Regions from separate parts of the Peribacillus sp. FW305-BF15 genome, predicted to be linked through region 3. Evidence: riboswitches for the same ligand, from Rfam matches in the RefSeq annotation. Region 3 holds a riboswitch; each other region holds the start of a gene.

Region 1 (6,971 bases), on a different contig from region 3:
TGCATGCCGTTATTGTTTGGAATATGGTGAAGAAATGGATGTAGTTTTCGTATTGGGAGGAGATGGAACGGTACATGAGTGTGTAAATGGCCTTTCACCCCTTCAGAGGCGGCCGTTGTTTGGGATTTTACCTGGAGGGACTTGCAATGACTTCTCCAGGACATTAAAGATTCCTCAAAATGTTCGTCAAGCTGCGGAAGCATTAGTAAACGGTAAGGTTCGTCCAATTGATATTGGTAAATCCAATAACGATTATTTTTCCAATTTCTGGGGAGTTGGGCTTATTTCAGATGCTTCAAATAATATTGATGAGCAGGAAAAAAGCAGGTTCGGAAAGATAGGATATTTATTAAGCGCTGTAAGGACGATTGGTGAGAGTGCTCCCTTTCCCTATAAAGTGGAATATGATGGGAATTTCATTGAAGGGGAAGCAGTTATGATTTTGGTCTTGAATGGTTGTTTTATCGGCACTAATTTATTGCCCTTTCCCATGATTAGACCAGACGATGGGCTCTTTGGCGTTGCCATCTTGGAAAATGCAAGCCTTGGTGCATTTTTAGAAATAATAGCGATGAAACGTTCATGGACTCAAAATATGAGTTCTGACTCTGGGGTGACTTATTTACAAGCAGGTACCTTGACTATTGAATCCAAGAGGCCGCTTGATGTGGATATGGATGGAGAGAACTATAGGCAAACTCCTTCACGCATTAAAGTCCTTGCCCACCATTTGTCAGTATTAACACCAAATTAGTGTGGGGATTCTATTTAAAGGGAAAGGCTTATGTGTTTTTTTTGTATATTCATTCCTTATTTCTGCAATTGTTTCCAAAATAGGATAAAATGTATGATGATATATCATTTTTTGCAGGAGGACCAATTATGGTGTACCAGGTCAGATTGTTAAAGGGCATTTTACAGCCTTATCGGAGTCGTTATCAGCTGCAAAATGCAGAGGCAGTCACAAAGCTTGGATTGAAATTAATATTTATATATTTTCTTAGTCTTATAGTATTCGCCGTTGGGGGATATTTTGGCATTGGTTCAGAATCATTCTCCAAAGAAATCACGAAGATGAGCGCCAATGAATTCGAAGCAGCAAAGTTGCTGATTTTGAGCGGCAATATAATAACAGGAATAATCCACCCTTCCATATACATATTTTTAGCAGCTCTATTCTTTTGGATCGTTACTGATATCCCCTATATAAAATTAGTTATCGTTCAAATGATTCTTTTTGGCCTGCAATTAGTGGAAAAAACATTATTGATTCCCTTATTCGTTTTAATGGATATAGGCAGCGATGCCAATCCTTTTTCTTTGGGGATCATCAGTCAGTATTTTCTCAGAAGCGATTATTTCATTAACTTTTTCAGTGAAATTACCATTTTTCAATTTCTCATTATTGCTCTGCAATATTTTTATTTAAAGGAATTTACAGAACGTAATAATTATTTGGTCCTTTTAATGATTGTTCTATTCTATTTGGCCACATGGTTTGTTAAAGCCTTTTTAGGATACATCCAAGTAGGCGTATTTGTATAAAGCGGGTGAAATGAATGAGCGGTAACTGGAAAATAGCGGCGGTCTCCATTGCGTCGATAGTGTTAATAACCGTTAACTTATACCTTATTGAAAAAAAGGAAAGCAAAGTGGAACGGACGGTTTTCGTTGAAAACTGGACTAAGGTAAAAAAAGATACAATTACGGATACTATTCAAACAAATGGGGTAATTAAACCAGTAGAAGAGTATGATATCTATTTTGATGCCAAGAAAAATGATTTTAAGAAATTCCTTGTAAAAGAAGGCGATTCGATTACGGCTGGCTCCTCGTTGTTTGAGTATACGGCGACCGAACTTGATGCGCTTAAAGCGAGTTTGGAAGCGGAGAAAACGGCAGCTGAGGGGGAAAGGGCAGGGATTGAGGAATACATAGGGAAGTTGAGGTCTTATCAGGGGACCGTGACCAGTGAACCTGAAGCTGCAATTGATGAATCGGTCGAAAAAAACTTGAATATTGATATAACGACAAGCTCTTCAGACCTTATTAAAAGTAACATTGAGCAAGAAATGTACAAGCAGGAACTAGAAAAAAACAGGTTGGATGAAAAAGTGAAAATGCTTGACGCTAAATTAAGTTCGATTGAGGAGCAGTCCAGTGCAATTGTGACGACGAGCGAGGCTAATGGTGTCGTTAAAAATATCAATAAAAACCTTGATAATCCCATTATATCCATCGTTTCTACAAATATGGCAATTGAAGGGTATTTATCCGGAGAGGAAATGAAAAAGGCTGAAGTGGGCATGACTATAAAAGCAAGTTCCTCTGATTCAAAAAAGGCATTGAAAGGGACGATAGGCCGTATCCATTCCTATCCCGCAGAAGAGCCATCATTAAAAAAAGATAACAGATTTCCATTTCAGGCTTTAATCGAACCGGAAGGCGAAGAAACGGAACCTTTGTTGGTGGGATCGAAAGTGAATCTTACTGTAATAACCAATGAGAAAGCCGGTGTACCCTCTATACCGATAGAGGCGGTACAATACCAAAAGCATCCATATATTTACAAGTTGACGAATAAAGGCCATGTGGATAAACATTACATTACAAAAGGTCTTAAGGCTGAAGGGAAGCAGGAAATCATAAAGGGACCGTCTGTAGGTGACGTCATCCTCCTGAAGCCGAATGTGGCAGTGAAGAACCATTCTTATTTTATTACCCCGATTCAATTTGAAAAAGTGAAAGCTAGAACTTATAAAAAATTCACCTCTAGGGAAAAAGTAAGATACCTGTTACTTGGCATTCTGGAAAAATAACCGCTTTTTTCACAAGAGAGGTGATGACAAATTATTTATTAATTATATCAATATAACTTAAGTGATTAAAAATCGGGAAGCGTAATTATAGATAGAGTAGCTATTAATACAGAATATTCAGACATATTTAAAGACCTTTTTCTAGAACGGATGCGAATAAATATTTACAGATTATCATTTTTAGTATAATATTTTATTATAAGTTAACTCGCTTAATCTTATTCCAAGAACGGGGGACCCATTTTTGTGGATTTTATCCGCTAGGGGTGAATTCAGAAATGAAAGGGCTTTTTGTGTTTCCAATCCTAACCCGACAGCTAACCTCGTCAGCGTCTTCAAGGGAACATGTGTGAATATTCACGCCTATAAGAAATCGACACATGAAGTGTCTTTTTTTTCGGCGTAAAGACAGAGTTTTTCAAAAAAGAAAAATTACTTTCTTTTATTAGTATCTTGTTTCCCTTACCGAGACAAAAATGTTTTTGCATCAAAGACTTTATGGAAGGTGAGGAAAGTAAATGAAGAAATTCAAACTAAGTTTAGCTAGCCAAATTTTCATTGGTTTAATTCTAGGGATTATCGTTGGTGCCATTTTTTATGGTAATGAGACGGCCCAAAACTTTTTACAGCCATTCGGAGACATTTTCCTACGAATGATTAAAATGATTGTAGTGCCGATCATCGTTTCAAGCCTTATCGTTGCAGTTGCTGGTGTAGGTGATTTGAAAGCGGTAGGTAAACTAGGTGCTAAATCATTATCATACTTTGTTGTCGTAACTATGATAGCGATTGCTGTTGGTTTAATTTCAGCGAATATCATCCAGCCTGGTGCTGGTGTGAATATGGATAAGCTGGAACAAACTGATATTTCTACGTATGTTGATACAGCAGAAACTAAGCAGCATGAATCGTTCGTGGATACACTCGTTCACATTGTACCATCCAATCCAGTTCAAGCTATGGTACAAGGCGATATGCTAGCGATCATTTTCTTCTCCGTGTTGTTTGGGCTTAGTATTGCAGCCATCGGTGAAAAGGGTAAACCAGTATTCCGCTTCTTCCAAGGTACAGCTGAAGGAATGTTCTACCTAACTAACATGGTCATGAAATTCGCTCCTATCGGTGTATTTGCACTAATCGGTGTGACGATCTCCAAGTTCGGTTTGGAATCTTTAATTCCGCTAGGAAAGTTAGCGCTTTCTGTATACGGAACAATGATTTTCTTTGTAATAGTCATTCTTGGTCTTATTGCGAAATTTGTCGGATTCAATATCTTTACGCTGATTAAACTTCTAAAAGAAGAATTGATTCTTGCTTTCTCTACTGCAAGTTCAGAAGCGGTTCTTCCGAAACTCATGGAAAAAATGGAGAAAGCGGGATGTCCAAAACATATTGCTACATTTGTTATTCCGACTGGATACTCCTTTAACCTTGATGGTTCTACATTATACCAAGCGTTAGCAGCTATCTTTATCGCTCAAATGTACGGAATCGATTTAAGCGCGTATGAGCAAATTACGCTGATGCTAGTGTTAATGATCACTTCCAAGGGGATTGCGGGTGTACCAGGTGTATCTTTCGTAGTTCTTTTAGCGACATTGGGGACTGTCGGTATTCCTATTGAAGGTCTAGCATTTATTGCCGGTATCGACCGTATTCTTGATATGGGACGTACAGTGGTAAACGTTATCGGTAATTCACTTGCGGCAATCGTCATCTCTAAATGGGAAGGTCAATTCAACCCTCCTTCCAAAAAAGAGTTAGAGCAAGTTTCTTAATATAAAAAATCCAGAGTGAAATATCACTCTGGTTTTTTTTATTTATTTTTTTGAATGAAATAGCGCTTTCTTATTTCTCGATGACTGTAAACTCCGCTTCCTTAGAGATACTCAAGCACTTCAAGTTGAATTGTTTTATGGAGGAAACTACCTTCTTGACGCGTCTTCCCGGATGTCAAAATACCCCCAAATTCATAAAGCCTTTCATCTTGTTTACCCTAAAACCAAATCATTTCCTCTCGGCCCAGAAGGTCATGTGTTGTGAAATGAAACTACCTTCCGGCTTTAAAATACGTTGATTTGTTTCAAAGCTAATGTCGGTCATTTTGAGTTGGGGAAGCATCAGCAAAAAGGGAAGCGGTCCTATGAAATGAGTGAATGAGTGATAAAACCATATATGGATCCATTCTTCGAATCCTATATTTTTTCCTATGGTTAATATGGATTTTGATTCATGTTATTTACCTGATACAGATGATGATGATGATTAATATTGGGGTTATATAACTTACGTGAAACTCCAAAAGTTTGATAAAATAACATTATTGATTGAGAGCTCGGAGGGGGTCAGGTTATGAAGAATGAAAGTAATGATATCTTATACATGTATATGCAGTCTTCCGAACGCTTTGTCCTTTTTAATGGACTCAATTTTCGTGAATTCGTCAATTCGCTTCCGTATACCTTGGATTCAATCTTATTATTGAAACATCAATTCGATGGTGGGGAATACAATTTGAATGTCCTGCTTGAGAGCGCTTCATCTGAAGCTATTGCGAAGCTCGTTAAAGAAAATGTCCGGGCATATGGAGATTTCTGTTGGATCGATTTTGAAGAAGCGGAAGGGCTGGATGAATTGGATGGAAGGGAAATAGCGGAACTTTTATATTTAGGACACGCTAAAACCCATCTGGATCCCCCGTTTTTCCGTAAATTGAATAACCAATTTGTGTACCTTGCCCAGGATGATGGCTGGTTCAATAAAATTTATTTTCGTTCCCTTTCGACATATTATATGATGTTAGGAAGGCTGATTCCGCTAAAGCTGGAGCCGTTAAAAGTAGAGAGGACGTGGCTTGGAATCAGAAAGAAAAAAGAGCTGACGGCGATTCCTGCAGAAATCATCGTTTCCTTGGCTCATATTCTGGCAGAGGGGCTCGTTTTTTCCTTTCGGGATGTTAAGTATACTAGAACGAAAATTGAGATACCGGCATGGGTCGTAGGGGATTATTTAAACATGGATGAAATGCATGATTCCTTTTTGGATAGAGACAGTAAGGAGCCCGATGCATTTATTATCTTCAATCGAAAAGAGAAGATTTGGGAAAGCGTTATTAGAAATACACCATCCTCCTGATTTTATTTGAAGTCTTTGAACTTTTTAGGTGTAAGACTTACCGTCTCATGCATAAAAGATAAGAGAGGGAAACGTAGAGGTGTTCACAGGATGTGCTAGCACAGGAGTTGCAACAGGATGTGGCGGTTTTATTCTGTGTTCTGCAAAATAGTAATCATTGGAAAAGCCTCAATGATGGAAGTTTCGCTTTACCCCGCATTAACAGGTTGTAAGGAAGCCTGATGATAAATGTAATGAAAAAGAAATGTGGTGAGCCAACAGCCTGTAAATGCCCGATTGCGCCGCACAGGATGTGCTAGCACAGGAGTTGCCACAGGATGTGGCGGTTTTATCCTGTGTTCTGCAGAATAGTAATCATTGGAAAAGCCATAATGATGGAAGTTTCGCTTTATCCGTTTTAGTGTAAAGTGATACAATGAACATGGTTAAAAGAATATTGGAGGGTAATAACTCATGAAAACTAAACTTGGTTTGCTTTATGGTGGAAAATCTGCGGAGCATGAGGTTTCTATGCAGACGGCTTTAGCGGTCATTAAAGCTCTCGATTTAGCAAAGTTTGATATATATCCGATTTACATAACAAAAGATGGTTCATGGATTAATGGACCAAAGTTAACAGGTCCTGCCGAGAATGTGGAGGCTTTGACATTTTCACCGGAAAAATCGAGCTCGCCTCTTGCCTTGCAAGCACATTCAACTGATGAAGATAGTGAATCAACAGGGTATGATGTAATTTTCCCATTGCTTCACGGACCGAATGGAGAAGATGGAACCGTACAAGGGATGCTGGAACTGTTGAACCTTCCTTATGTAGGGAATGGCGTTTTAGCTTCTTCAGCAGGAATGGATAAGGTCATCATGAAAAACATTTTTGCCCAGGCAGGACTTCCTCAAGTGAAATACACTTGGTTCATTCGTTCCGAATGGGAGAAGAATACTGAAAGTGCCATCAAAAAGGTAGCGGATGAATTGGGGTACCCTTGTTTTGTCAAACCTGCCAATTTAGGTTCAAGTGTC
Region 2 (6,971 bases), on a different contig from region 3:
CTATAACAACACTATAAAGTTTTGGGAACGGGTATTTACCAGAATGATAGATGAAGGCTTTTGCTGATCTTTTTTTAAAAAACATGGTTTCAAAAACAGCTGGGAAGGTATATGGAAAGAGGGGGCCATCAGGCATCAGAGAGCATAAGGTTTTAAGTATGGAAGAGGTTGTCTTCTATGCTTGCTTTGTTGATAAATTAGATTTATCGATTTCTTTTTATAAAAACTAAATAGGAGGAGTTTATGCACGTAAATAAAGAATTATATGCCTTTTTATTGGGTGTGGCAGCACAATTGACTGAGGATTGGTACGCATCCTTGAATAAAAGTGATAGTACTGGTGTATATTGCTCAACCGATCCCAAAGTGATTAAAAAACTTAAGCAGCAAAATAATGAATTCCATTTACGTTTCTTTCAGGTTTTTGATACAGAGGAGAGGGAATTCTTTAAGCAGCTTGGTGATTGGATTGAAGCGATCGGTCAGGATGAGCAGCATTTAAACACACCCATCTATTTTATATTGAGGGAGTTTTTCCGTACGCAAGAGCAATACCTGGGTTATATTGACCAGTTTGTGAAATTGCATGGAGATCAATATACACAGGAGGAAATAAACTCCTGGTATCGGATAGTGGTGAAGGTGATCAGTGAAGTGATGGAGAGGTTTACGGAAGCGAATCATAGGTATGCCAATAAAATCATGAAAGCCCAGCAGGCAACGATCGATGAATTGAGCACACCCATCATTTCCCTTAAAGATAACACGGCATTGCTTCCCCTGATAGGCGATATTGACACGACGAGGGGCATGTCCTTGCTTGAAAACACCTTACAAAAGTGCGCTGAAAAAAATGTCACCAGACTTTTCATTGACCTATCTGGCGTTCATGCAATAGATAGCGGATCCGCACACAAGCTGTCTCAATTGATTGAGTCCTTGCATTTGATCGGAATTCAAACAACCCTTTCAGGACTTCGGCCGGAAATAGCCATGACTGCCGTTAAGCTTCAACTGCCTTTTGATAAAGTGACGATAAAGTCCACTCTTGCCCAAGCGATCAGTACGATAAAATAATACATACATACCCTGGGCTCGGGCATGTTCGTTATACATTTCATCGAGAAGACCTCCATATGGCGGTCTTCTCGTATGTATTAGCATTCAAAATAGGAGCAAGAGCCGGAACGATTTATTCAATATTGGCAAAGACGGCCAGATCTTCTTTATTGCCAACCACTAAAAGCATATCTTTTTCATGGATATCCTGATCCGGTGAGGGTGCTATGATAATTTCTCCATTACTCACGATGGCAATGACGCTGATATTATATTTTGCCCGTAAATCAAGCTCCCTGAGGCTTTTTCCCTTCATGCTCATGGGGAGGATGATTTCCTCGATATTGTATTCTTTAGAAAGCTCGATATAGTTCAGCATGTTAGGGGAAAGGAGCTGGTTCGCGACCCGTTCCCCCATATCCCTCTCAGGATAGATGACCCAGTCGGCACCGACTTTTGTCAGCACCTGACCGTGATTTTTATTAAGTGCCTTGGCAATGACCTTTTTGATCCCAAGTTCTTTTAAAAGCAAGGTAGTTAAAATGCTCGATTGCATGTCATTTCCGATGGCTACGATGACACAATCGAAATTACGGATTCCGATTGCTTTCAATGTCTCTGCTTCGGTCGTATCCGCCATGACGGCATGGGTAACGTTCAGTTCCGCATTCTCGACTCTTTCCTCGTTCACATCAATACCCAAAACCTCTTGGCCTGCCGTATATAATCTATGGGCCACACTGGTTCCGAATCTGCCTAAACCTATCACGGCGTATTGTCGTTTTCCCATCTTTTACACTCCTTCATTCATTATTAACCAATCATGATTTTCCCTTTTGGACGTCGGAACGGATCTGGCTTGCGCCTCATGGCGATAGCAAAGGCCAAAGTCAAAGGGCCAACACGGCCTGCAAACATCGTGAAAATGATGAGCATCCGGCCAACCGGTGATAATTCCGGGGTTAAACCCATTGAAAGTCCCACGGTGGCGAAAGCTGAAGTGGCTTCGAACAAAATCATCAAAAAGTCAGTTCCGCTTTCAGTGATGGTTAGCAGAATGGAGATGATGGAAACCACGAATACACCAATGAATGTGACGGATAATGCTTTAAAGATCGTTTCACTCACGATGCGGTGGCGGAACAAGACCACATCACCCTTACCTTTGATCTGTGACCAAACCGTTCCGGCAATCGTCGCCAATGTCGTCGTTTTAATCCCGCCGCCAGTCGATCCGGGTGATGCCCCAACGAACATCAAGAAAATGATGAGCAGTAATGCAGGCTGTGTTAAATCAGGGATATTCAGCGTGTTGGAGCCTGCCGTCCGTGGTGATACCGATTGAAATAACGACGACAGCATTTTACCCATGAAAGATAAAGGCTGCAATGTCTTGGCATTGCCGTACTCGAATAAAAAGATTAAAATCGCGCCGGCAATCGTAAGGGTCAAGCTAGTCGTCAGAACGATCTTCGTATGTACGGATAAACGATGTGCATTCCGATATTCGTATAGTTCATTCATCACGATAAAGCCTATCCCGCCAAACGTGATGAGGAAGGCAACGGTAAGGGTTACGAATGGATCCGATGCATATGGGGTCAAACTCCTGAATTCCCCCATTAAATCAAAGCCGGCATTATTGAAATTGGAGATGGAATGAAAAACACCGTAATAGATCGCCTTGCCGGTTGGCATGTCAAAAGAAAAGCGAATCGATAAGATAAGGGCACCCATGCCTTCAATGATAGCCGTGAAAATTAACAGCCGTTTCACTAATTTGACTACACCCGCCATGGATAGATTATTTAACGACTCCTGCAGAACTAACCTGCCTTTTAAAGAAATCTTTTTGCCTAATAATAAAAAGAAAAACGTCGCAAATGTCATGAACCCTAGGCCGCCTACCTGAATCAGTGTTAAGATGACCAACTCACCAAAAGTGGTGAAGGTCGATCCCGTATCCACAACGACCAGTCCTGTTACACATGTAGCGGAAGTCGAGGTGAATAAAGCATCCAGAAAAGAAAGACCACCATTTTCTGTGGAAATCGGCAGGGTCAATAAATAGGCCCCAATAAGTATCAGGATGGCAAAGCCGAGTACAAGTATTTTTGGCGGATCCAATTTTGTCATTCTCAAATGATCATCCCTACTGTATGACTTTTAATCATCAATCTGCTTTTCGAATCCGTTTAAAGGCATAATAAAAAGACCTGCGAAAACATCGAACAGCTGTATTGCCACAAATAGCGAGCAAAAAAAGCTTCCGAAATAGGCGGTCTTATGACCTCCTTCGCTTTAGCCGACGAAGTTAGCTGACGGGTAGGATGGCGAAAGAGCTGATCTCATCCCTTCTGCAAGGCAGAATTAACCCCAAATGATTGGGTCCTCCGTACTCATTTATAATGAGTTTTGGCCGAAATGCATTAAATTGATAAACGTATTCTACTCCCATCATTTAGCAGTTGTAAACCCCTAAATCGTAAAAAAATATTTCTTTAACAAAACTGAAAATTTACGTTTTATTTACATTTAGAAAACGTATTGACAAATATTAGTTAGCACATTATGATAGGTTCGATTAATCCAATTAAGATAACCGGCATCGATGTACTTTATTCAATAATTTCAAGCAGAACATGCTATTGCCAATCGAAATTTGTAATAGATATATTATGTTTCTTTTGTAAAAGATAAAGGAAAAAGCAGTACATTATTAGTCAAATTCAATACATTTTATTAAAAAGGCGGGCAATTATGGAGAAGACGTTCAATAGATATGTTATCAATGCTACAGGCAAGGGTGGCCAAACATATTTAACACAATGCCAGGATAAAGATGCACTAAGGAAATGGATAGCCGATCATGAGGATCAAATCATCATGAATGAATTAAGGATAACGGATAAGAAAAAGAATCCGTTTTTAAAACTGTTTTCCCCAAGGTAAATCAACTGATTCCAACATTCATAGCGGTATTCAATTATTGTAATCCCTGTGTTGTATCCAGGAACGGTGAGCGAAAAATCCATATCTTGTTTTGCTTTTAAACTCATTATATTTAATGAGTTTTTTTGCGTTATTTACAGTATCGAACCATTAATATTAAAATTTAGTAATTAATAATGTGGACGTAGAGAAGAGAAAAGTAAAATGAAATGACCACTTTCCGAGAGCAGCCGAGGATTGTTGATATGGGGGGCATTGCAAATTGGTCTCGTTCCTTGGGGACGGGGGTTTAAATTGTACGATCAAAGGGGGAGAAGCGATGACATTAAGAAATGCATTAGTATCCTGGAAATACCCTTCCATTCTTTTGTGCGGAATAGGTATCTCCAACTAAAATCGTTCATTGGATGAATGTGCGCAATTGGCTGATGAAGTTCAAGATTTTAAAATGGATTTTCGCCATTTCTTCCGCCGTTTGTTCTTCACAGTTCTCCAGCCACTCAGTAATCACCCCTAAAATCGCCGATGTCAGGAAGGCGTGCATATACATGCGGAATGCTTCATCTTTAGCTGCAGGATGCAGGCTGATCAAACGCTCCAACAGTACTTCACCGAAAACCCGTTTTATTTTTTTCGCAAAAGAAGGGTCGCCCTGATCACCAAGAATGGCCCTTAATGCGTGAGCATGTTCACTGATGAATTGAAAAATCGCTATGAAAGGCGGATAAAGTTGCTGTTGATTAAGAGCCAAAAAAGCCTCTTTAGGCAAAATGGCAGTAATGCGGGTTTGAAGTTCATGTAACAATTCCTGCTGTAAGTGATCCATCAATTCATATTTATCTGTGTAGTGCAAATAGAATGTGCCCCGATTAATATTGGCACGCTCTGCGATTTTCTTCACGGATACATGTGAGAACCCCTCTGCTTCAATAAGTGCAATAAAATGATGTTGTATCTGCTTTTTCGTCTTTTGTACCATATCCTCATGAATCGATGCCATGGAATGTCTCCTTCACTGAACATTTTTCCAAATGTGTTGATTGTATTAGACCGAATGCTACCTTAGAATGATGATACACTCAACACCGTGTCAATTAAAGAGGGAGGATGTGTGTGCAATGAAAAATGCGATTTCCATTGATGGAATTGCTAAGGGTTTTCAGCAGAAGAAGGTCATTCAGCCAATGAGCCTGAATATTGAAAAAAGCGGAATTTTTGGTTTGCTAGGTCCATCCGGATGCGGAAAGACGACCTTGATTAAAATGATTGTTGGATTAATTAAACCCGATGCGGGTAAAGTCACGGTTCTGGATCATGAAGTGCCAAATGAATCCCTGTTAATGGATGTCGGCTATATGGCACAGTCCGATGCTTTATATACAGAATTGACGGGAGCTGAAAACCTCGAATTTTTTGCGAAGCTATACCGTTTTTCGAAAAAGGAACGAAGGAAACGCATTCAATATGCAGCTGAAATCGTACAGCTAACGAATGATTTGAACGTTCGGGTTGCCTATTATTCAGGGGGAATGAAACGCCGTCTTTCACTTGCGGTTGCACTCATCCAAAATCCGGAGATTCTCATATTGGATGAACCGACAGTAGGAATAGACCCTTTGCTGAAACAATCGATTTGGGAGGAACTTGAGCGTTTAAGGAATGAAGATGATAAGACGATCATCATCACGACGCATGTGATGGATGAAGCGGAACGATGCGATAAACTGGCGATGCTGCGTGAAGGTGAAATCATCGCGGCAGGAACCCCTGCAGCTTTAAAGACTCAATTTGCCGCGGAAACGCTTGATGATGTTTTTTTAAGGATTGGAGGCGGCCTAAAATGAGAATTGCCTCTCTTGTTACTCGTATTACCCAGCAGATGCGCCGGGATCGAAGGACGCTCGCTTTATTTTTCCTGGCTCCATTGCTCATTTTAACGCTCATGTATTTTATTTTCGATACAGAGGCAAGTGATTTGAAAATCGTTGTTACAGGCAGTGATGAAACGATCGTTAAAGCATTGAAAAAAGCGGATTTTCAAGTGACGGCTGCTGAGGAATTCTCACAGGAAAAGATGATTGAAAAGGATACGGATGGCTGGCTTCATGTTGAAAATGGGAAAATGAAACTCATACTTTTGAACGACGAACCGACCCGGGCAAAGGCCGTTCAAATGCAAATGATGCAAGGCTTGCAAGGGAATGAAAAAAACACTCCTTCAATTGAGGAGAAATATGTTTACGGAGACGCCAACACAAAGGGTTTTGATACATTCAGTCCGATGCTCGTAAGCTTTTTCGTTTTCTTCTTTGTATTTTTAATAGCGGGGATTGCGCTTTTGAAGGAGCGTACAAGTGGTACGTTGGAACGGCTGCTTGCCACACCGATTAAAAGATACGAAATCGTAGCGGGCTATGTGATCGGATATGGCTTATTTGCTCTAATTCAAACCATAATTGTCGTGCTATATGCTGTCAATGTATTGGATATCGTCCTTATTGGCTCCATTTGGCTCGTTTTACTGACGAATATACTGGTCGCGCTCGTTGCATTATCCCTTGGTACATTACTCTCGAGTTTTGCGACATCCGAATTCCAAATGGTACAATTCATTCCTTTGGTCATCGTGCCGCAAGTCTTCTTTACAGGGATTTTCCCTTTGGATGGCATGTCAGACTGGCTCCAAAAAATCGGCAAGGTCATGCCTCTCTATTACGCATCGGATGCCATGAATGGCATTATGTACAAAGGTTTCACGTTCAATGAGGTCTTACTGGATCTCCTCATTCTCCTTGCATTTGCAGCCGTATTTATCACCATCAATATTATTAGTTTAAAAAAGTACCGTGCACTTTAAAATGAACTTATCATTAAACAAAAAAAAGCAGGATTCCCAAACATGGGGAACCGGCTTTTTTGTTTTACCGGAAAAAGGCCGAATTATCCTTCCTATCGGTTGA
Region 3 (6,971 bases):
ATTGGTGCTGGATAGGGTTTTCACTAAAAAAGGAAGCGTATGGAAAATTCATTTATACAGAGTCATGTGAAAAGGGGGGAATAGAATGAATTCACCGATTGTAACGATTGTTGTACCTTGTTATAACGAAGAAAGCGTTTTGCAGGAAACCATTTCCCAGCTTTGTGGATTGATGAGGGGGTTGGTCGATGAAAACGTTGTTTCCGGTCAAAGTAAAATTTTGTTTGTCGATGATGGGAGCAAGGATCAAACTTGGAAGATCATTTACAAAGAAACGATTAATAATGAATATGTTCGCGGGCTAAAGCTTTCCCGGAATGCTGGACATCAAAATGCACTTCTGGCTGGGTTGTTTACAGCCAAGGAAGCCTCAGATTGTGTGATTTCCATTGATGCAGATTTACAGGATGATATTCAAGTCATCCCGGAATTCATTCGTAAATTCAATGAAGGATGTGAAATCGTATATGGTGTCCGCCAGAAAAGGGACCTTGATTCATTCTTTAAACGAACATCTGCAACAGGTTTTTATAAATTGATGAACAAGATGGGGGTTAACCTTGTCTATAATCATGCCGATTTCCGGCTAATGAGCAAGAGGGCGATCATGGAGTTGGAACGCTTTGATGAAACGAATCTTTTTTTACGGGGGATTGTACCGCTCATTGGGTTTAAGACGGACTCTGTTTATTATGACCGTAAAGAAAGATTGGCCGGGGAAACGAAATATCCATTTAAGAAGATGGTTGCTTTTGCACTTGATGGCATTACTTCCTTTTCAGTTACACCGATCCGGCTTGTATTATGGCTAGGATGTCTTTCCTTTTTCATTAGCTTACTCTTTGGGTCTTACTTTTTATGGTTGAAATTTTATGGGCAGACCGAAACTGGCTGGACCTCATTGATCACCTCCATATGGTTGATCGGTGGACTACAGTTGATTGCTGTAGGGTTGATTGGGGAGTATATCGGAAAAATCTATAATGAATCCAAACGCCGGCCTAAATATATTGTTGATCTTGATCTATTTAATCCGCTCGATTTAAAAAAACGGGAGCAACTAGACAATGAACGGAACAGTATTGAAAAACTATCTAAAACAAACTAACTCCTTTATCCGCTTTTTATTGGTTGGAATAGTCAATACAGCGGTTGGACTTTCCATCATGCTTTTTCTCATGAATGCTCTTGAATTATCTTACTGGATCTCCACCTTTATCGGCAATGGTACGGGAGCTGTAACGAGTTTTCTTTTGAACAGGACTTTTACCTTTAAAAGCGATATAGAATGGCGGCGAGGAGTTGCCCGTTTCTTTTGCGTCATCCTGATTTGTTATTCCACCGCTTATTCTATAGGCCAAGCCATTGCAGAATCACTGGAAGGAACCGTTCATTTATCCATACAACAAAATTTGGCTGTTCTGATAGGAACAATCTTTTATACAGTGCTTAACTATCTTGGCCAGAAATACTTTGTCTTTAAAAAAAGCAATTTGAGGCCAATTCAAGAAGGAAGGAACTAATTGGCGTAGATCAGTGGAATAATGCCCCCGAATGGACGGGAATTAAAAATGGAATCGGAAAGCGAAATTCTGATTTTATGACTATCCAAGCTGGGGCAGATCTGTTTTACTTAATCCACCACGTTACTTCATTTTTCCTTTTGGGGAATCTATCTTTTGTTCATTGTCTTCTTGAATATCTTCCTTTCAGACGTTTACTTTCCTTCTTTCCTACCATCGAATCATGTGTTTGCATGACTTTTGTTATATAAGTCAAGAATAAAACCTCGCCTATAAATAATAATTCTATTTCTGTGCAAAATTTTCATTTACTTTTCCATTTCACGGGAGTATGATAATCAACAGTTTCATATTTCTAAATCGCTTAAACCTCATGGTGCGGGGGACCCGTTATTGGGATTGTCTTTAACAATCCAAGGGGTGAATCCTTTATAAGGTAGGGCTACTCTTAGGTCCGAATCCGACAGCTAACCTCGTAAGCGTTATATGAGAAGGAAGGTGGAGCTTGTTAGACAAAAAAATTGATGTCTACAGGTCTATTTAGCTATGACTTGTAGGCATTTTTGTGTTTCGACTCGTTTTTTTGCGACAGCTGGGAAACATAAACTTATAAATTAAGCTGGTGGTGAATTCTTGATGTTATCTTCTATAAAGAGGTTCTTGATTGGGAGACCTTTAAAATCAAATGCACTTGGTGAACAAAAGCTTAACAAAACAAAGGCGTTGGCGATATTATCTTCAGATGCATTGTCGTCGGTTGCATATGGGCCGGAGCAAATATTGATTGTCCTGATCACGGTCGGTGCTGCGGCATTCTGGTATTCAATCCCTATCGCGATTGGAGTATTGATCCTGTTAACCGCTTTGATTTTGTCCTACAGACAAATCATTTTCGCTTATCCACATGGCGGGGGAGCCTATGTGGTTTCAAAAAACAATTTAGGTGTCAATCCAGGGTTGATAGCTGGAGGATCCTTATTGGTCGATTATATATTAACTGTCGCGGTAAGTGTTTCCGCTGGTACGGATGCCATCACGTCCGCTTTTCCCGGCCTGCATGATTATAATGTCCTCATAGCCATTATTTTTGTCATCCTACTTACTATCTTGAACCTTAGGGGGGTTACGGAATCGGCATCTGTCTTGGCCTATCCGGTGTACCTATTCGTTTTAGCCTTGTTCATCTTGATTGGGGTTGGAATTTACAAGATTCTGACGGGAGGAGTCTCACCGGAATTGCATGCATCAATCGGGACTCCGGTAGCAGGCATTAGTTTATTTATACTACTAAGAGCATTTGCATCAGGAAGCTCCGCATTGACAGGAGTCGAAGCGATTTCAAATGCAATCCCGAACTTTAAAGATCCAGCACCGAATAATGCTGCGAAAACATTAATAGCGATGGGTTCCTTACTAGCTGTTTTGTTTTCGGGAATCGTATACTTAGCCTATTATTTAAGCATTGTTCCTAGCGCAGAGGTAACGGTCGTCTCCCAGATTGCTGAAGAGATCTTTGGACGGAATTTCATGTATTTCTTCATTCAAGGTACAACTGCATTGATCTTGATACTTGCGGCAAATACTGGATATTCGGCTTTCCCTTTGCTTGCGGTAAATCTGGCGAAGGATAAATTCATACCAAGGGCGTTTACGATCAGAGGGGACCGTTTAGGGTATTCCAATGGAATTATCATACTTGGACTTGCATCCATCATCTTGATAGTCGCAGTTGAAGGACATACGGAAAATCTCATTCCGCTTTATGCGGTTGGTGTATTCATCCCATTTACGTTATCCCAGACCGGGATGATTGTTAAATGGATTCGCGAAAAGCCAAAAGGCTGGATGATGAAATTAACCATTAATTCAATTGGTGCCATAATTAGCTTTATCGTCACGATGATATTCTTTTTAACCAAATTTATTCAGGTTTGGCCTGTTTTGATTTTTTTACCTATCATCATTTTAATTTTTCATCGAATCAGAAAGCATTATGAGGCAGTTGGAGACCAACTAAGGATTACAACATGTGAGCCGATCTTACCAATCGAAGGAAATATCATCATTGTACCTGTTGCGGGTATAACTCATGTGGTTGAGAACTCTTTAAATTATGCAAAATCTCTATCTGCACATCAGGTCATTGCCGTTTATGTCGCTTTTGAAAGAGAAGATGAAAAGAAATTCGAAGAAAAATGGAAAAAATGGCAGCCAGATGTAAGGCTCGTTACACTGAATTCGTATTACAGAAGTATCATTCAGCCACTAACTAAATTTGTGGACACAGTAGAACATAAGGCTAGTGAATCCAACTATAAAGTTACGGTGATCATCCCCCAATTCATTCCGAAGAAGGGCTGGCACAATATACTTCATAACCAATCAAGTTTACTGATTAAGGCCTACTTGCTTTATAGAAGAAATGTGGTTGTTACGACAGTGCCCTATCATTTGAAGAAGTAAGTTCCATATTTAAGAAATATAGAAGCAGAATGTAGACAAATTCGATTTTCATCGAGTTTGTCTACATTTTTTTATGGCTTATACAATTTGGACGTGGATTTCCGCTCAAGAAACTCGCTATCCGCGGGCGGTGGGCGAGCCTCCTCGGCTTGCGCCTGCGGGGTATCCCAAGACGCGCTTTCCCGCAGGAGTCTCGTACACCCGCTCCACTCAACCTTGTTATAGTATGTAGTAAGGAACCATACTTGAGGGGTTGAAGTTGTGTTGGTTTGGGACCATCATTTGATGAAAGATAAGTTTTCCGTCTACAAATAATGTGGGTCCCGGTTTACATGATTGGGCATACGTTTTTTTTATGGCTTATACAATTGGACGTTGATTGGAACGTAAGGCACTCGCTTTCCGCGGGCGGTCCGCGAGCCTCCTCGTCTAACGCCTGCGGGGTCTCCCAAGACGCGCTTTTCCAGCAGGAGTCTCGTACCTTCCGCTACAATCAGCTTTGTTAGAGCATTTAGTTAGAAACCATACATGAGGAGTTTGGGACCATCATTTGATAAAAGATAAGTTTTCCGAACCCCTTTTGTCTCAAACTGGAGGAGCAAGCCTACATAAGGTTTGCTTTCTTATAATCTTAGAATTAAAAAGACTGCCCCTACATCGGTCTTTCAACAAGTGTCCCCGATGGTTGAAGAATAACATTAATTAAAAACTCATTAAATTTGCCATCACGATCATTGCTGATGAAGCCCATACAAGAAAAAGGATTGCAGTGAGATGTGGGGATACTTCATCTTTTATAGCTTTAATTAAGGTGAGTATAAAACTATAGCCAAAAATGAAAAATAAAATTACATATAAGTAAACCAATATATACATTCCTTTCGTAACATAGAGGCTAAAAGCTGGATTTGACTAGAACATTTTACCATATATTTCAGTATTCTTGACCAATAGTTAAACAAGAGCTTTTTCTCAGAGCCTTTTATTTTCACCGAAGGTAAAAGAGAACCCAAGTGTTCTGTAAGTTGGAAATTGTTTTAAATCTTTCAGTCAAAAGGGATTTGGAAATACTTGTCGAAAATTATAAAAACAACGCTCATATGGATAATGGCCAGGGGCGGAAGATTGATGAACGGCTCTCCCGACCCGTGAAGTGATGCGGATGACCACTCAGCCCAAACGATTACTGTAGTAATTGTGCAAGCCTATTGCAGTGGTAAAAAGGCTTTGGTGACAGTGTAATATAAAAGGAGCGTGATGGTATCTGAGCATCATTCAGGGTTTCAATAACTTCGACTATTTTCCATTTCAACCGGAATTCGAGATTCTATCAGATTATTATATAGAATATAAACAAAGAAATTCTGACCATTCCACTACATTGTTCTATCAATTTAAAATCAATCGGGATTTAATGAATCCAATGTCCGTCATTCCGGATGGGTGCATCGACATATTATTTTATTGCGATCCCGAAAGACCTTCCGCAGATGTGTACGGGACTGTCCTCAAGTACAAAACGATAAACTTTCAGGCTAATTGTGAATATTTCGGTGTGAGGTTTATGCCTAAGCAGGAAACCCAGCATTTTAAATATTCCATGAAGGAGGTAATCGATCGCCAAATCCCTTTAGCTGATATGTTAAAAATTGAACCTACCATTATGGAAAGGTTAATAACTGAACGGGATTTTCATGGAAGAATAAAGCTGTTCAAAGAAGAAATAGGGATTAATATTTTTACGTGTAACGGTTTGCCGGTAATTATAGAATATTCCTTGAACAAAATATATTCTTCTAAAGGAAATGTAAATATGAATCAATTAGCTGCTGAGACCGGATACTCTACAAGATACTTGCGAAAGCAATTTGATGCCCATGTAGGGATGCCGCCCAAATTATTCAGCCAAATAGTGAGGTTCCAAAACTCCCTGCATATGTTATTGAATAAACAGGCCTTTACAGTTTGGGATGTGATTAATGAGAATGGGTATTTTGATCAATCACATTTAATTAATGAATTTAAAAAATTTGGTTATCTGACTCCTACTGAATTCATCGATGCTGTTTCAAAGAAATTTTCAAACCCAATATAACGTTCTTGTTTTATAGTGATTACATTTGAAGGATCCCGTTCATGGTGACGAGGATCTTTTTTTTGGTTTTAATGCATACAAAAATATTCTGAATGTTCCGTTTTTTACAATAAAAAAATAGTGACCAGCCTTATTGTGTTAATAGATATGTGATTGTTGTTTTGATTGTCCAATAGAAAGGGGAAACGATGATGGGGAAAAAATATCGATTGTTCATTGATGGGAGATGGGTTGATTCAATATCTGGAAGAACATTCGAATCATTTAATCCTGCAACTGATGAAGTGAATGCTATAGTTGCCGAGGCAGGTCCGGAAGATGTTGATTTAGCGGTAAAAGCTGCACGAAGGGCGTTTGAATCTGGCCCGTGGGCTGAAATGGCACCGGGGGATAGAGGGAGGTTATTGAATAAGGTCGCACAGGCACTGTGGGAGAATGCCGATATGCTGGCCGAAGTCGAATCAAAAGATAACGGGCTGCCAATCAATGAAACAAAATTCATTGCGATGCCAGCCATGATAGATGTACTCGAATTTTATGCGGGATTAGCCAATAAAGTCCAGGGAAGTACCCTTGCCTCTCCCAATAACCGGTTCAATTTTACTTTGAAGGAGCCAATTGGTGTCATAGGGGCCATAGTCCCTTGGAACTTTCCGCTTATGCTGACGATGTGGAAGCTTGCCCCTGCTTTAGCGGCAGGCAATACGATTGTGATAAAACCAGCTGAGCAAACTCCTGTTAGCATTCTGGAATTGGTTAAAATCTTTCAAGAAGTCGGAATTCCAGATGGAGTCATCAATGTCATTCCGGGATACGGGAAGATAGCGGGTGATGCCCTCTCCTCCCATCCTGACGTCGATAAAATCGCTTTTACGGGTTCAACGAATACT

Evidence for each region. Region 3 has a riboswitch for cyclic di-AMP ahead of AC3WLU_RS07585 (APC family permease). Riboswitches for the same ligand answer to the same signal wherever they lie in the genome.
Region 1: it holds a riboswitch for cyclic di-AMP, as region 3 does, so the genes downstream of both, AC3WLU_RS26045 (cation:dicarboxylate symporter family transporter) here and AC3WLU_RS07585 (APC family permease) in region 3, are expected to answer to the same signal.
Region 2: it holds a riboswitch for cyclic di-AMP, as region 3 does, so the genes downstream of both, AC3WLU_RS13510 (TrkH family potassium uptake protein) here and AC3WLU_RS07585 (APC family permease) in region 3, are expected to answer to the same signal.

What each region holds. Positions count from the first base shown of each region.
Region 1 covers NZ_JBYSYV010000046.1:2,168-9,138, reverse strand. The annotation lists gene AC3WLU_RS26060 (YegS/Rv2252/BmrU family lipid kinase) at 1-754, shown strand, start outside; gene AC3WLU_RS26055 (hypothetical protein) at 883-1,545, shown strand; gene AC3WLU_RS26050 (efflux RND transporter periplasmic adaptor subunit) at 1,560-2,819, shown strand; cyclic di-AMP (ydaO/yuaA leader) riboswitch at 3,019-3,166, shown strand; gene AC3WLU_RS26045 (cation:dicarboxylate symporter family transporter) at 3,338-4,597, shown strand; gene AC3WLU_RS26040 (hypothetical protein) at 5,172-5,954, shown strand; gene AC3WLU_RS26035 (D-alanine--D-alanine ligase) at 6,408-6,971, shown strand, end outside.
Region 2 covers NZ_JBYSYV010000011.1:53,650-60,620, reverse strand. The annotation lists gene AC3WLU_RS13525 (hypothetical protein) at 51-230, shown strand; gene AC3WLU_RS13520 (STAS domain-containing protein) at 244-1,077, shown strand; gene AC3WLU_RS13515 (potassium channel family protein) at 1,193-1,849, opposite strand; gene AC3WLU_RS13510 (TrkH family potassium uptake protein) at 1,873-3,195, opposite strand; cyclic di-AMP (ydaO/yuaA leader) riboswitch at 3,348-3,490, opposite strand; gene AC3WLU_RS13505 (hypothetical protein) at 3,820-4,011, shown strand; gene AC3WLU_RS13500 (TetR/AcrR family transcriptional regulator) at 4,412-5,011, opposite strand; gene AC3WLU_RS13495 (ABC transporter ATP-binding protein) at 5,130-5,855, shown strand; gene AC3WLU_RS13490 (ABC transporter permease) at 5,852-6,868, shown strand.
Region 3 covers NZ_JBYSYV010000006.1:4,975-11,945, forward strand. The annotation lists gene AC3WLU_RS07570 (DUF6044 family protein) at 1-70, shown strand, start outside; gene AC3WLU_RS07575 (glycosyltransferase family 2 protein) at 86-1,108, shown strand; gene AC3WLU_RS07580 (GtrA family protein) at 1,068-1,523, shown strand; cyclic di-AMP (ydaO/yuaA leader) riboswitch at 1,875-2,021, shown strand; gene AC3WLU_RS07585 (APC family permease) at 2,160-3,986, shown strand; gene AC3WLU_RS07590 (helix-turn-helix domain-containing protein) at 5,368-6,081, shown strand; gene AC3WLU_RS07595 (aldehyde dehydrogenase family protein) at 6,273-6,971, shown strand, end outside.